DNA from 4 places in the Ferdinandcohnia sp. SAFN-114 genome. Region 2 is predicted to be linked to each of the others. Evidence: riboswitches for the same ligand, from Rfam matches in the RefSeq annotation. Region 2 holds a riboswitch; each other region holds the start of a gene.
The links. A riboswitch is a leader RNA that binds a small molecule or an ion and turns the genes downstream of it on or off. The one in region 2 is predicted to bind S-adenosylmethionine.
Positions count from the first base shown of each region.

Region 1 (4,152 bases), on a different contig from region 2:
GGTCTACTTCACAAAGCTATCCTGCCAGTGAAGAGTTTTTTCCTCTGTTTTCTTCAAAATGGAGTCTGTTATTTTACCTAAAATCGCAAATAGTACGATGCTTGCAATGACCGTCTCAGGAGAATAGGAGTTTTGGCCAACAACAAGCAAATATCCAATCCCCTGACTAGCGCCCATTAATTCAGCTGCAACGACAAACATCCAACCTAGCCCAAGCCCACTTCGGATTCCAACTAGAAAAGAAGGAAGGGATGCAGGCAATATTACCTTTCTAATTAACTCAAACGATGAAAAATTATAGATTTTCCCTACTTCAATCAACTTTCGGTCAACACCCTGTATGCCTGACACGATGTTTAAATAAACCGGAAAAAATACCCCAACCGCAATTAGTGTAATTTTTGATGGTTCTGCAATCCCCATCCACAAGATAAAAAGAGGTACCCAAGCAAGGGACGGAATCGAACGGAAAGCCTGAATCATCGGGTCTAGTAACTGTTCAGCAATTCTAAAATAGCCGACCAATGAACCAAATATAACAGCAGCAACTACCCCAATGAGAAACCCAAAAAAGATGCGATATAACGTAATCCCAATATGGCTCCACAGACTTCCATCTCCAGCAAATTCAATTATTTTCGCAAGGATAACCGTTGGTGCCGGCATAAGATGACCTTCAAGGACACCAATGTGGCTTAAATATTGCCAAACCACGATTAAAATAGCCGGGATGATACTCCCAAGTAGAACTACTTTTAGACTTCCTGATAATACAAACTCACGCTTCGATTTCACCTTAATTTGTCTAGTCAACGCTCCGCCTTTTGTGCTCATTTTACCGTCTCCTATCACGAGGAAGTGCCGTTTTTAAAGAGGCACAATCCCTATTGTTTAATTACGTTTTCCGCAAACGTAGGATTAATCAATTCCTGAACTAGTTGATCCAATTTAACATCTTTTCCGATGATTTCCTGCGCTTGAAGCACCTTACCTGCTTCGGTTAATGCCTCAATTTGTATTTCACCAGGAACAGGATTAGAAAAATCATTTCGTTCATTTAATTGTTTATTAGCAACTTCAATATCAATATTTGCGGACTTTGCCAAAATTTCCGCTGTTTCCTCTGGATTTTCTAAAACCCATTTACGAGCCTTTTCGTAGACCTCAATGACTTTTTCTACGTACTTGGGATATTTCTCCGCAAACTCAGAACGCACATTTAAGGTTCCATACGTATTAAAATCTGCATTGCGGTAAAAAAGGTTCGCATCCGTTTCTAATTCAACTCTTGCCATATGAGGATCTAACCCCGACCATGCATCCACTTGACCAGAAGATAACGCGGCCGCTCCATCTCCATGCTGGAGGTTAACGATTTCAACATCTGATGGACTTAACCCTTCCTCATTAAGGGCGCGTAATAGGAAAATATATGGATCTGTCCCGATAGTTGCAGCAACCTTTTTCCCTTTTAAATCGCTTATACTTTGAATCTTTGAATCTTTATTTGCGACCAACGCAGTCCACTCTGGCTTTGAGTAAATATACACCGATTCAATTGGAGCTCCCTTTGCTTTTGCCATTAGAGCAGCTGCCCCTGCAGATGAACTGAAATCCGCACTTCCACTATTTAAAAATTCCAATGCTTTATTACTTCCTTGACTTAGAACAAATTCAACCTTAATTCCCTCTTCTTTGAATGCTTCTTCAGCCCACCCAAACTCTTTTAACACAAGACTCGTAGGCGAATAAAAAGCATAATCTAATGTGATTTTTTTAGGTTTTTCACTTCCTTGGCTCGCTTTACTTGTGCTATTCGAACAACCTGCAATTCCAATCAACAGTAATACAGCAATAAAAATAACGCTTATTTTCTTCATGTCTGTACCTCCAGTATTTTTATAGGAAAACTAGGAATAGTACTAATACAACTTCTAACTTGCATATCCTAACGATGAAAAAAGCCCCCTTCTAGTAAGAAGAGGGCTTTTTTCCTCCTCTTATCTTTCAGGTAATTTTACCTGATGGAATTAGCACCTTTTCAAGAATAATCTTGAAGGTTGCCGGGTTTCGTAGGGCCATGTCCCTCCACCGCTCTGGATAAGAGTCCTTTATTAAATTAATACGTTCTAGTTTTACTTTATAAATGGATTATAGAGTGTAAAATACCCAAAGTCAAACACTTTTTGAAAAATTTTCCCTTATTAAAATTTTCGGTGATTATAATCATTCCCTATACAAAACGTTAAATTTGAGACTATAAATACAATCAAAAAACATTTGTGTCATATTTGTGAAGCCCATTGCTTTAATTGAAAATCCATTGTATATTAAGAGTGTAGAAAGTTAGTGAAAAACTTCACAAACTAACTACCCAAGCTGGCAGCTAAAACGATCATATTTTTTTATAACAACTTGTGAATAGTTTCACAATATTAAATAAAAGGGGAGATTAAGATGAGAACATTCTTAAAAGGACCTAAAATGGCAGTTATTTGGACAGTATTACGTGTATGGTTAGGTATTCAATGGCTAGAAGCTGGTTTTCATAAATTGACTGGAGGATTTGACGCAGGCGGATTCCTCCAAGGAGCACTTGCAAAGGCTGGTGGCGAACACCCAGCAGTAGCAGGTTGGTATGCAACATTCCTAGAAGGCTTTGCCGTTCCAAACGTTGATATAATTAACGTACTCATTCCATGGGGAGAAGTTCTAGTTGGACTTGGATTAATCTTAGGTGCTGCAACAATCCCAGCATTAATTGCAGGGGCATTCATGAACCTAAACTTCTTACTTGCTGGAACAGTTAGCACAAACCCAGTACTTTACACATTAGCAGTTATTCTCTTATTTGCAGGCGCTGCAACATACTACTACGGTGTAGATAGATTTGCAGTACCATTCTTAACAAAACGAATTCATACGAAAAAAGATACTAAAACAGCAACAACCACTGCATAACTAAAAAAAGGAGTTCTACCCGATTTTGGGAGAACTCCTTTTATATTCTACTCATCATCAATCTCGCCGTCACCGATTTCATCTTCCTCTTCAATTTCTTCAATTTCCTCGCCTTCCTCAGGTCTTTCGTCATCCCCACAACCCGCTAAGAAAAACATCGGAAATGCTAATAATAACAGCATGAATAAGCGTTTTATTTGGTTCATTACTTAACCTCCTTTTATCTATACTTTCCAATCAATAGCGAAATATGTAAACTAGAAATGGGTAACAGTAATAATATTCCTATATTAAAACTTGGAGGTTTAACACAATGCGAAAAATAAAACTCGGCACTAGTTCACTAGAGGTTCCTGTTATAGCAGTAGGGTGTATGAGAATCAACTCATTAGAAAAGCCTGAGGCGGAAGCGTTTGTACAAACGGCATTAGAAAACGGAGCAAACTTTTTTGACCATGCCGATATTTACGGAAGTGGCACTTGTGAAGAAATCTTTGCAGATGCAATACATATGAACGATGACGTGAGGGAGAAAATCATTCTTCAATCCAAATGTGGCATTCGAAAAGGAATGTTTGACTTTTCAAAAGAACATATACTTAATTCCGTAGATGGAATCTTAAAACGTCTTAAAACGGACTATCTTGATGTTTTACTTTTACATCGTCCAGATGCCCTTGTTGAGCCTGAAGAGGTTGCAGAGGCATTTGATGTGTTGGAATCATCAGGGAAGGTTCGTCATTTTGGAGTCTCTAACCAAAAGCCGATGCAAATACAGTTATTAAAAAAATATGTAAAGCAGCCAATTGTTGCAAATCAGCTGCAATTAAGTATCCCCAATGCCCACATGATTGCAAGTGGTGTTACAACTAATATGCAAATTGATCAATCCATTAACCGTGATGGAGATGTCCTTGATTTTTGCCGATTGAATGACATTACCATTCAACCATGGTCACCTTTTCAATATGGTTATTTTGAAGGACCTTTTCTCGGTAATGAAAAATGTCCAGAATTAAATCAAAAAATTGATGAAATTGCTGAAAAATACGGCGTATCCAATACAACTATTGCAATTGCGTGGCTATTACGTCATCCAGCCAACATGCAGCCGGTAATTGGAACCATGAATATCGAGCGATTAAAGGATTCCGTGAAAGCAAGTGAAGTCCAGTTATCCCGCGAAGATTG
Region 1 is NZ_JBPFDQ010000159.1:183-4,334, forward strand. Features, by position in the region: gene ACR65M_RS26360 (ABC transporter permease) at 4-834, opposite strand; gene ACR65M_RS26365 (aliphatic sulfonate ABC transporter substrate-binding protein) at 885-1,880, opposite strand; SAM riboswitch class I at 1,998-2,107, opposite strand; gene ACR65M_RS26370 (Crp/Fnr family transcriptional regulator) at 2,458-2,961, shown strand; gene ACR65M_RS26375 (hypothetical protein) at 3,009-3,167, opposite strand; gene ACR65M_RS26380 (aldo/keto reductase) at 3,275-4,152, shown strand, end outside.
Region 1: it holds a riboswitch for S-adenosylmethionine, as region 2 does, so the genes downstream of both, ACR65M_RS26365 (aliphatic sulfonate ABC transporter substrate-binding protein) here and ACR65M_RS15690 (PLP-dependent aspartate aminotransferase family protein) in region 2, are expected to answer to the same signal.

Region 2 (4,152 bases):
GTTAAGGGAATTGAAAATGCTTGTTTATCGGTTAGACTAAGTTATGGTGGAACCTTGCTCGGGTACTCTATAGTTGTTTTAAATAAATATATGAAACAATAAAAAAATTTTTTATCATCTATAAAAAAACCATTGACTAAATTATCTAAAATGTTTAACATTACTACTAAAGTTAAATAATGCAATTCTTCTTATCAAGAGAGGTGGAGGGACTGACCCTACGAAGCCTCGGCAACCAGCATTTGAATGCCCGGTGCCAAGTTCAGAGGAGTATTTTTATTCCGGAGATGAGAAGGTGGACGAATGCAAATATTATTATTGTAAATTCTTGCGCCCCTTCTGGTCTTTCAGAAGGGGTTTTTATTTTAGGCTATTTTCGTAAACTTTGTTGCTTTTTGATCCGATTATGCAAGGGATATATTATTGTCCAATCAATTATTTCAGTGGATGGTACGGGATCCTCGAAAATGCTTGCATTTTCTTCGTGCGGTGTAGCTTCGAGGAAGTAATTCAACGTCCTGCGGGTATAGCGAGCCAAGCGAGACCCCGCAGTGACATAGCGACTTGTCCAGTTGCAGCGGCTAGAAACTCGAGAAATTTCAACTCCTCCTTCAGAGGCAAAATACGCCTCTTTGTCGGAGTCTCCGACGTACACGACGTGCTAGTGCCGACGTCGCCACAGGACGTGGCGCTTTAGTCGGCCAATTTTCTCGTTTCTGTGCAAGCCGCCTCCACATTTCGTTGAGGAGGCTTGCGGATCGTCCGCGGAAAGCGAGTACCAGGAGCGGTAATCACCCTACATATAAAAGCAACAATCTTTTAGAAAAGAGCCTTATTTTAAAGTTGAAGAAGGAGAACTTTTCAACAGTTAATTTAAATAGAAAAAATCTTGGCAATAGATATATTTTTCTAAAAAATATATTGACTGAAAAAATAAAGTATTCTATAATACTTTATATTAATGAAGGATTAAAGCGTTAATACGTCATTTTAATAAAATTCTTATCCAGAGAGACTGAGGGAACAGGCCCGATGAAGTCCAGCAACCTTCAAGTGAAAACTTGAAAAGGTGCTAATTCCTGCAGATGTGTGTACATCTGAAAGATAAGTTGAGGCCCCCTCTTCTTATTTTGAGGGGGCTTTTTATTTACATAAAATAAAAACTTATCTAGCAAACTTGCAGAAAATTGAACTTGGAGGTTTAAACAATGACAAAACAATATGAAACTTATGATGATGAAACGATACTTTTACATGGTGGTCAATCCCCAGATCCTACAACTGGTTCACGTGCAGTACCAATATATCAAACGAGTTCTTTCGTCTTTCATAATACAGATCATGCTCAAAGTCTATTTAGTCTTGATGAGTCAGGTAATATTTATTCTAGAATCGGTAACCCGACTGTTGATGTGCTTGAGAAACGAATCGCGTTGTTGGAGGATGGTGTCGCAGCTGTAGCAACATCTTCAGGAATGGCCGCAATTGCTCTATCCATTATGAACGTCGCACAAGCAGGAGACGAAATTGTAGCAGCTTCCAACTTATATGGCGGAACTTACAATCTTTTCGCTGTTACGCTTCCGAAATATGGAATCAAGACTCATTTCGTTGATCCAACAGATCCTGAGAATTTTAGAAAAGCTATAACACCGAAAACAAAGGCCGTATTTGCAGAAACGATTGGAAACCCAAGCTTGCATGTTTTAGATATTGAAGCAGTATCAGCGATTGCACATGAAAATGGAGTACCACTCATTATAGATAATACATTTGCTTCTCCATATGTTTGTAAACCAATCCAATATGGTGCTGATATAGTGGTTCACTCCGCAACAAAGTGGATAGGTGGACATGGAACGACAATTGGTGGGTTAGTCGTTGATGGAGGCCGTTTTAATTGGAACAGTGAAAAGTTCCCAGGCTTTACAGAGCCAGATCAAAGTTATAACGGAATTAAGTATGCAAATGAATTTGGAACTTTAGCATTTAGTACCAAACTTAGAGTTCAGCTTTTAAGAGATTTTGGTTCTTCATTAAGCCCACATAGTGCGTTCCTATTGATACAGGGTCTTGAAACATTACACCTAAGAATCGAAAAACATAATGAAAATGCACTGAAAGTCGCAAAATTCTTAAATGACCATCCTGCGGTTGATTGGGTTTCATACCCTGGTCTTGAAGAGCATCCAGCACATGAACTAGCTACTAAATATTTGCGTTCGGGATATGGCTCAATCGTAAACTTTGGCATTAAGGGTGGAAGAGAAACCGGTAAGAAAGTAATTAATAACATTGCACTATGGTCACATGTAGCAAATGTTGGGGACGCCAAGTCACTTATTATTCACCCAGCATCAACAACTCATCAGCAATTAAGTGCGGAAGAGTTAGTAAAAACTGGAGTAAGTGAAGAATTAATCCGATTATCAGTTGGTATTGAATCATACCGTGATTTAGTTAATGACTTGGACCAGGCTTTTTATGAAGCGACAGGCATTTCATCAAAAGGAGAGCAAAAAGGAGAAACAGCGGTTAATGATGAGGGAGTCATACGCTGGGCACTTCAATCAACATTTATTCGTGAAGAAGTTGAAGGGAAAGAAGTTCAGCGTGCAAAAACAATTGCCGTTGTTGGTCTAAGTGGTAATCCAGCTCGCCCAAGCTACAGACTTGCACGAAAAATGCAGCGTCTCGGTTATAAAATTATCCCGGTTAATCCAAGGGAAACAGAGGTACTCGGTGAACAGGCATATCCAGATTTAACATCTATTCCGGTAAAGGTAGATATCGTTCAAGTATTCCGTAGTCCTGAGGCAGCAATTGGAGTTGCAGCTGAAGCAGCAAAGATTCAACCAAAAGTATTCTGGTTACAAGAAGGTGTTATTTCCCCAAGGGCAGTGGAAGTTGCGAAAGAGGCAGGACTTGAGGTAGTACAAAACAGATGTACCTATAAGGAGGCACAACGTCTCAGAGGTGCTATTGTTACGTATGCTTGTGAAATATAATTGTGAAGATTTCCCCTACCTCTATTGGTAGGGGATGATTGTAAAGAGAAACTATTAAAATATGAACTAAGGGATGGGTGTGTGCTTAGAATAATGCTTCTCTTAGTATGAGGGAGGAATAGATAATGACAACACAACACAGTTTACTAGAATCCAAGGTTCTATGGGAGCCGAGTGAAACTTGGGTCTCACAGTCGAATTTGGTGAAGTTTTCTCAAGAGGTCGGTTTTCCACTCCTACCCTATGAACGTTTTCATCGCTGGTCAGTCGCTCAACCTGAATCATTCTGGTCAGCGGTATGGGACTTTGCAAAAGTTATTGGAGATAAAGGAGAAAGAGTCGTAGTTCCTCCAAGCGATGGTGGAATGCTAGGTACACAATGGTTTCCTGATTCTAGATTAAATTTTGCAGAAAATATTTTACGTGGTGACGATCAGCAAACCGCAGTTATTGAATCAGATGAAAACGGCGTCTCTCAAACAATCACAATGGGAGAATTGCGTAATAAGGTGGCACGTGCCCAGTCTGGGTTAAAGAGTTTGGGAGTAAGTGCTGGTGATCGTGTTGCTGGAGTTGTAACAAATAGAATTGAAGCATTCGTAGCCTTATTGGCAACCACTTCATTAGGTGCTGTTTGGACATCATGCTCTCCTGACTTTGGTCCAAAGGGGATTATCGATCGGATTGGGCAAGTTCATCCAAAAGTATTAATTGCAACTTTGGATTATCAATATAACGGAAAGTCTTATGATATTCGAGATAACATCTCCGCTGTAAGTGAGGTACTGAACGATGTTTCCGCTATTGTGACTTTATCTGAGAGTGCAGATATATCGATTAATCAAGAAACGAAAGTGATGAGCTGGCAAGAGCTATGTCAAAATGAATCATCCCATCTGGAATTTACACAAGTTCCATTCAATCATCCACTTTACATCCTTTATACTTCGGGGACTACTGGGCTGCCAAAGGCCATTGTTCATTCAGTCGGAGGTACATTAATTCAACACTTAAAGGAACATCAGTTACATTGTGATTTAAAAGCTGGAGATGTCTTGTTTTGGTACACCAATACAGCATGGATGATGTATCCTTGGCTGCTATCTGGATTAGCAAGCGGTGCTGCCATTCTTCTTTATGACGG
Region 2 is NZ_JBPFDQ010000047.1:28,542-32,693, forward strand. Features, by position in the region: SAM riboswitch class I at 189-294, shown strand; SAM riboswitch class I at 1,000-1,111, shown strand; gene ACR65M_RS15690 (PLP-dependent aspartate aminotransferase family protein) at 1,209-3,008, shown strand; gene ACR65M_RS15695 (acetoacetate--CoA ligase) at 3,134-4,152, shown strand, end outside.

Region 3 (4,152 bases), on a different contig from region 2:
GTATGATATTCAATTCGGTAAACCGCAAGAGAATTTTGCCCAAATTTCTAAAGAAATCGAAAAGACAATGAATCAGGACAAACCTGATATTATCATCCTTCCAGAGCTTTGGACGACTGGATATGATTTAACAAGATTAGATGAAATTGCAGATGAAAATGGCGATGAAACAAAAACGTTTATAAAAACCTTAGCAAAACAATACTCTGTAAATATTGTAGCAGGCTCTGTAGCCAAAAAGACGGAGCAAGGTGTGACAAATACGATGTTTGTCTTTAATCGAGACGGAGAATTGCTAAGTGAATACAGCAAACTACATTTATTCAAGCTAATGGATGAACATTTGTATTTAAAGGCCGGTGAAGCAAAAGGCGATTTCATAATTGAAAATGTACCAGCAGCTGGTGTGATTTGTTACGACATTCGCTTCCCAGAATGGATTCGTGCACATACAACAAGTGGCGCAGAAGTTTTATTCGTGGTAGCAGAATGGCCACTTCCTCGCCTTGAGCATTGGCGAACATTACTCCTTAGTCGAGCGATTGAAAATCAGTGCTATGTTGTTGCATGTAATTGTGTTGGAAGTAATCCTAATAATGAATTCGGAGGTCATTCGATGGTTATCGACCCTTGGGGAAACATTATTGCTGAAGCAGGTACTGAAAGCACAACTCTAGTTGGAGAAATCGACCTTAGCAAGGTAAAAGAGGTGAGAAAACAAATTCCTATCTTCCAGGATCGTCGTCCTAATTTTTATCATTCATAGAAATAAAAATATATTGACAATTATGTACATTCGTTGATATCATTCTCTTCAGTATCAACATATAATAGAATATCAATTAATTTGATCTCTTATCAAGAGTAGGCAGAGGGACTTGGCCCGATGAAGCCCAGCAACCGACCGTAAATCCATCGCAAGGTGGGGCGCTATTTTTTAGCGCTGGGGAAACCCACAAGGCACGGTGCTAATTCCAGCAGGAAGTGAATAACTTTATTCAGTCATGCTTAAAACCAGACTGAATAAAGTTATAGCCTCCGGCGGATGCAACAGATTTTCAAAGGTAAATTTTCGAGCAAGCTCGAAAAAATCTGTGCGCAAATTCGCTGAAGGCTCATTTGATCTTCTTGGCAGATAAGAGGTGCGAAGCCGTGTCTTCAAGCCTCTTTCAATGAAAGAGGCTTTTCCGTTTTTAGAAAAGCCTCCACACTATTAAATAATACTTCTGGAGGAATATAAATATGTCAATTTCATATCAATCGATTTACGAACCATTAACAGAAAGCACTGCGGTGGCATTGGCCATTCGTTTAGGTTTGTTTGAAGAAGGAACATTTTTAAAATGCAGAGAAATTGGGGATGGAAATTTAAATCTAGTTTTCCATATCACCGAAGAAGAAGGAAATGGCATTATTATTAAGCAAGCTTTACCATATGCAAAGGTGGTTGGTGAAAGCTGGCCATTATCTTTAAAGCGAGCAACAATTGAAGCAAATGCATTATTAGCAGCAGCTGATTATGTGCCAACTCTTGTACCAAAGGTTTATTATTCTGATGAGATTCTAGCTATTACTGTGATGGAAGACCTCTCCCACTTGCAAATCTCAAGAGCAGGTCTCATTGAAGGTAAAAACTTCCCGCTTTTATCTGAGCATATTGGAACATTTTTAGCTAAAACATTATTTTACACTTCAGACTTTGGACTAGAGCCATCGAAGAAAAAAATATTGGTTCAAAAATTTATAAATCCTGACCTTTGTAAAATTACGGAGGATCTTGTTTTTACAGATCCATTTTTCGATATCGATACAAATAGTTTCGAAGAGGAATTACAGAATGATGTTGAACAAATTTGGGCTGACCAACCGCTGAAGCTTGAAATTGCAAAGTTAAAGCAGAAGTTCTTAACTCAAGCAGATGCTCTATTACATGGCGATTTACACACAGGAAGTATATTCGCTAGTGAAACTGAGACGAAAGTTATTGATCCTGAATTTGCCTATTTTGGCCCACTCGGTTTTGATATCGGGCAATTTATTGCAAATCTATTATTAAATGCAATTTCAAGAGATTCTGAGTACCGTGAGCCATTATACGAACATATCAAAAGAACATGGGAAGTGTTTTCCTGGACTTTCTCAGACCTTTGGAAAAATGAAGCGGTTGAACTTTATCGTGATACGGAAGGTTATTTGGAATATGTTCTTGAGCAAACTTTTGAAGATGCAATTGGTTTTGCTGGCTGTGAAGTGATACGTCGAACAATCGGCCTTGCACATGTTGCTGACTTAGATGGCATTGAAAGCATTGAACAAAAAATCGCAACTAAACAGCATGCACTACGTTTAGGAAAAGAATTAATAAAAGAACGCAAGTCAATCAAGGAACTTGGAACTCTACGAAACTATGTAGAAAAAACAGCTAAGGAGTGACAACATGACATACACAAAAAAAGTTCCTCAATCTGTTCAGTGGAATGAAACACATATCAAACTATTAGATCAAACAAAGCTTCCGTTGGAAACTGTATTTATCGACCTTTTTTCAATTGAGGATGTTTGGGACAGTATTACCACATTAAAAGTCCGTGGAGCTCCAGCAATAGGAATTACTGCTGCGTTTGGTTTAGCATTGTCTGCTCAAGGCTATGATGTAACATCCATACAAGAATTCAAGGAAAGACTCCAAAAAGATAAAGAATACTTAGCAAGCTCACGCCCTACCGCTGTAAATCTAATTTGGGCATTAAACCGTCTAGTTGCAAGTATCGAAGCTTTAAAGTCAGTGAATGAAGCAAAAACAACACTTGTCCATGAGGCGATTCGAATTCAAGCAGAAGATGAAGGGGTTTGCCGCCAAATTGGTGAATATGCACTTTCTCTATTCAAAGATGGATTCAAGGTGTTGACAATATGTAATGCGGGTTCAATCGCAACAGCTCGTTATGGAACTGCACTAGCACCATTCCATCTTGCTGCACAACAAGGCATTAATCTATCAGTCTATGCATCTGAGACAAGGCCAGTATTACAAGGAGCTCGGTTAACAACTTGGGAACTACTTCAGTCAGGAGTGGATGTAACACTCATTACGGACAATATGGCCGCCCATACAATTTTGGAAAAAGGCATTGATGCGATCATTGTAGGTGCTGATCGAATTACAGCAAATGGGGATACTGCCAATAAAATCGGAACATTCAATTTGGGGGTTTTAGCAAAAACATTTGGTATTCCTTTTTATGTCGCGGCACCTCTTTCTACGTTTGACGTGACATTGGAAAGTGGAAAAGAAATTCCGATTGAGGAACGAAATCCAGAAGAAGTGACTCATTTGGGTGGTGTTCGCGTCGCACCAGAAGAAGTAAAAGTATACAATCCAGCGTTTGATGTTACACCAAATGAACTTATTACAGCCATTATTACGGAAAAAGGAATTTTACAAGGTGAGCTAAGAACGGAAATCCAGCAGGTGTTTGAAAGATAATAGATTATAAGAAAATCCAGTGTGAAGGCACACTGGATTTTTGATTTGAAAGATCTTTAAAACACGCCTTCCAATTCCAACAATTTTTCTTTTAAATCTGTTCGTGTACCAGAGTATCCCGTCAATGACTTGTCTTTTCCAATTACACGGTGGCATGGAATTACAATCGGAATTGGATTTTTCCTGTTGGCTTGTCCAACCGCACGAACGGCTTTTGGATTATCAATGGCATCCGCAATATCCGCGTAACAGCGAGTTTCACCGTATGGAATATTTAAAAGTTCATTCCACACCTGTTCTTGAAACACTGTACCACGAAATTTAATTGGGAGGCTGAATATCTTTCGTTCCCCGCTAAAATATTCCTCAAGCTGATTTTTAATTTTAACGATAGTAGCATCATCCGGAGCATAGGAAGCATCGTACTTTTTATTAGCCACCTCCCAGTCCTCTTCAGAAAGTGAGATGTCCACTAATTCCATTTCATAGGCAAGGATATAAATGGTTCCAAATATATCGGTTTTCATTTCACTATATTTATACATCGCGCAGTACTCCCTTCTCTACTTTTATTTTACAAAACCCTGAAACATTTTGGAAATCCTATATTTTCTAAATAGAAAGCCAGTGCTTTGATTAGTGCACTGGCTTATCCGCCTTATAGT
Region 3 is NZ_JBPFDQ010000009.1:23,157-27,308, reverse strand. Features, by position in the region: gene ACR65M_RS04510 (carbon-nitrogen family hydrolase) at 1-766, shown strand, start outside; SAM riboswitch class I at 853-987, shown strand; gene mtnK (S-methyl-5-thioribose kinase) at 1,243-2,433, shown strand; gene mtnA (S-methyl-5-thioribose-1-phosphate isomerase) at 2,438-3,487, shown strand; gene ACR65M_RS04495 (methylated-DNA--[protein]-cysteine S-methyltransferase) at 3,544-4,032, opposite strand; gene ACR65M_RS04490 (methyl-accepting chemotaxis protein) at 4,146-4,152, opposite strand, start outside.
Region 3: it holds a riboswitch for S-adenosylmethionine, as region 2 does, so the genes downstream of both, mtnK (S-methyl-5-thioribose kinase) here and ACR65M_RS15690 (PLP-dependent aspartate aminotransferase family protein) in region 2, are expected to answer to the same signal.

Region 4 (4,152 bases), on a different contig from region 2:
TACGGGGGGATGTGGCACCGACCATTATCGGAAAAAGAGTGAGCATTCAGGATAACTCAACCTTGCATCAAAGCCCAAATAATCCTTTAATTATTGAAGATGATGTCACAATTGGTCATCAGGTGATCCTACATAGCTCTATTATCCGTAAAAATGCGCTAATCGGAATGGGGTCCATTATTCTTGATGGGGCAGAGGTTGGTGAAGGGGCTTTTATAGGTGCCGGAAGCCTAGTTCCACAAGGCAAAAAGATTCCACCAAACACTCTTGCATTCGGAAGACCAGCTAAAGTTATTCGTGAATTAAATGATGAAGATAAAAAAGATATGGCCAGAATTCGCCGTGAATATGTGGAAAAAGGGCAGCATTATAAGGAATTACAAAAAGAAAAACGCGGTTAATCAAATACGCCTTGGCGTATTTACGCCCAGATTTTTTTGAGCTTGCTCAAAAAATTACCCTTGAAAATCTATGGCATCCGCCGGAGGCTTTAACTTTATTCAGTCAAGTTTGATACTAAATTGGATAATCTATTTGCTTTCATCCAACCACTCATAGCATTTCAGATGAATAAAGTTAAAAGCTCACCATTAAGGCGAGCTTTTTTCTTTCTTATTTTGCAGCTTGTGTTTTAAGCGCTTCTGCTTTGTCAGTACGCTCCCATGGTAAATCAAGATCATTTCTACCAAAGTGACCATATGCAGCGGTTTGCTTATAAATTGGACGACGTAGATCAAGCATCTTGATAATTCCAGCAGGACGTAAATCAAAATTATCACGAACCAATTCTACAAGTACATCCTCTGACACAGTTCCGGTTCCAAATGTGTCTACAGAGATAGAAACTGGTTGTGCAACACCGATTGCATACGCAAGCTGAACTTCACATTTATCCGCTAAACCAGCTGCTACGATGTTTTTCGCAACATAACGAGCAGCATATGCAGCTGAACGGTCAACCTTAGTTGGATCCTTACCCGAGAAAGCGCCACCGCCATGGCGTGCATAACCACCGTACGTATCAACAATAATTTTACGGCCAGTTAACCCAGCATCCCCTTGAGGACCACCAATTACAAAACGGCCAGTAGGATTAATGAAATATTTAGTATTCTCATCAATTAGTTCACTAGGAACGACAGGGTTAATTACATGTTCTTTTAAATTACGTTGAATTTGCTCTAATGAAATTTCAGGATGGTGCTGGGTTGAAATAACAATCGTATCGATACGAACTGGATTGTTGTTCTCATCGTATTCAACAGTAACCTGAGTTTTTCCATCTGGACGTAAATATGGAAGAATCTCATCTTTACGTACCTTTGTTAGTCTGCGTGATAACTTGTGAGCTAATGAAATTGGTAGAGGCATTAATTCTTTTGTTTCGTTACAAGCATAACCAAACATTAATCCTTGGTCTCCAGCACCAATTGCTTCAATTTGCTCATCAGTCATTTGACCTTCACGTGCTTCTAACGCTTGGTCAACCCCCATTGCAATATCTGGAGATTGCTCATCAATGGATGTTAAAACTGCACAAGTTTCATAGTCAAATCCGTATTTTGCTCGTGTATAGCCAATCTCTTTAATCGTTTCACGGACAATCTTTGGGATATCTACATATGTAGAAGTTGTAATTTCTCCCGCAACAAGTACAAGACCTGTTGTGACAGAAGTTTCACACGCTACGCGTGCATTTGCATCACTTGCTAAAATCGCATCTAAAATAGAATCTGAAATCTGGTCACAGATTTTATCTGGATGTCCTTCTGTAACAGATTCTGAAGTAAATAAACGGCGTCTATTTGTCACAAACGCTTCCTCCTTTTCGGATTCAGAATCGAATAGTTCGAGTTCTGACATTCATTGATACGGTACTCATTCCCTTAGTATTGTTACCTTCACGATTTTCTATCCTATATTAAATGAACAGTTATCTACGATCAAATGTGCCTTGGCGTTTTTGCGCCCGATCTTTAGGCCGACACGATGTGGGTCATAAAGACGGTTGCCACAGGAAGCGAAAAATTTCCGCTAAAAAATCGAGGCATCCGCCGGAGGCTTTAACATTATTCTGTTGGAATCGAACTCCGAGAATAATTTAAACACATATCACGCGTTAAGTAACATCAATAAAACCAATAAAGAATAAAAAACCTTTCCTACTATTTCGAGGAAAGGTTTATCGTTTATCCAGCCTTTCACTCTTATCGATCAAGGACATACCTTGCTCAGGTTAGCACCTTATCACTTTTTCGAATGTGGAGACCTACTAATAGGTTTCACTAAAAACCATTTGATATGTAAGAAAAGTGATGGTTGCCGGGTTTCATTGGGCCTGTCCCTCCGCCAGCTCGGGATAAGAGAGTATCCGTTCAATGACATATGATATCGCAGTAGTCCTTAAGGTGTCAACAGAATTCCGAAAAAAAACAAAGTCGAAGTGTGTCACACTATTTCCTCAATATTGACAAACTATAAAAGAATTATCGATTATAAAGGACTATTTTAGAATCTGCGCGCACTTTTTAATGATATGTTACGTAAAATACGTTAAATAGTATAGACTATTTTTATTAATGTGTTATACTAATTGTAAATTTGAGATAATTTATGGAAATTTAAAAATTAATAAAGGATGGTTTAACATGAATTCAGTTGAAGTTACAAATGAGCAGCTATTAGAATTAGTGAATGGAAAAAACGCACTTCATAACCTATCTGTTCCTATTTTAGTTGAAAAAGTACTATCTAGACAAGAGGGAATCCTTACTTCGACTGGGGCTATACGTGCGACAACTGGGAAGTACACCGGAAGATCACCTGAAGACAAATACATCGTAGAAGAAGCATCTACTAAAGATAGAATTGATTGGGGTAAGGTAAACAAACCAATTTCTGAAGAAGTATATGAAAAACTTTATACAAAAGTACTTTCATACTTAACAGAAAAAGATGAGATTTTCGTATTCAATGGATATGCAGGTGCAGACAAAAAAGTACGCATGCCAATCCAAGTAATCAATGAATATGCTTGGCATAACCTTTTCTCTCAACAAATGTTTGTTCGACCAACAGAAGAGGATCTAAATACACATCAACCTGAATTCACAGTTATTTGTGCACCAAATTTTAAAGCTGATCCTGAGGTAGATGGTACTCGCTCTGAAACATTCATTATTATTTCCTTTGAAAAACGAACAGTGTTAATCGGAGGAACTGAATATGCTGGAGAAATTAAAAAATCAATCTTCTCTGTGATGAACTATGTATTGCCTGAAAAAAATATTCTTTCCATGCATTGTTCTTCAAACGTAGGCCCTGAAGGTGACGTTGCACTATTCTTTGGTCTATCTGGAACAGGAAAAACTACTCTTTCAGCAGATCCAAAACGTCGTCTTATTGGCGATGATGAACACGGTTGGTCTAGCTCTGGCGTGTTTAATATTGAAGGCGGTTGCTATGCTAAATGCATCAACCTTTCTCGCGAGAAGGAACCACAAATTTTCGATGCGATTCGCTTTGGCTCTGTGTTAGAAAATGTGGTTGTAAATGAAGAATCCAGAATAGCTGATTATGATGATAATTCATTAACTGAAAATACAAGAGCTGCATACCAAATCGATAATATAGATAATATTATTGTTCCTAGTATTGCAGGTCATCCGAATACAATCGTATTTTTAACTGCGGATGCTTTTGGTGTTTTACCTCCTATCAGTAAACTAACTAAGGAACAAGCCATGTACCATTTCTTAAGTGGATATACAAGTAAACTAGCAGGAACAGAACGTGGTGTTACTGCTCCACAAGCAACATTCTCAACTTGCTTTGGATCACCATTCCTACCACTTCCTGCAACAGAATATGCAGAAATGTTAGGTAGAAAGATCGATGAACACAATGTTCAAGTATTCCTAGTGAATACAGGTTGGACTGGAGGAGAATATGGCGTTGGAAGCAGAATGAAACTATCATATACTCGCGCAATGGTTCAAGCTGCTTTAGAAGGCGAATTAAATAATGCTGAAACTGTGAAGAATGATATTTTTGGTCTGGAAATTCCAATTCATATTCCTGGGGTTCCTGATGATGTACTTCAACCATCAAAAACATGGGCGGACCAAAGTCAATACTATGTAAAAGCAAAAG
Region 4 is NZ_JBPFDQ010000081.1:15,844-19,995, forward strand. Features, by position in the region: gene ACR65M_RS21010 (gamma carbonic anhydrase) at 1-401, shown strand, start outside; gene metK (methionine adenosyltransferase) at 613-1,812, opposite strand; SAM riboswitch class I at 2,205-2,366, opposite strand; gene pckA (phosphoenolpyruvate carboxykinase (ATP)) at 2,649-4,152, shown strand, end outside.
Region 4: it holds a riboswitch for S-adenosylmethionine, as region 2 does, so the genes downstream of both, metK (methionine adenosyltransferase) here and ACR65M_RS15690 (PLP-dependent aspartate aminotransferase family protein) in region 2, are expected to answer to the same signal.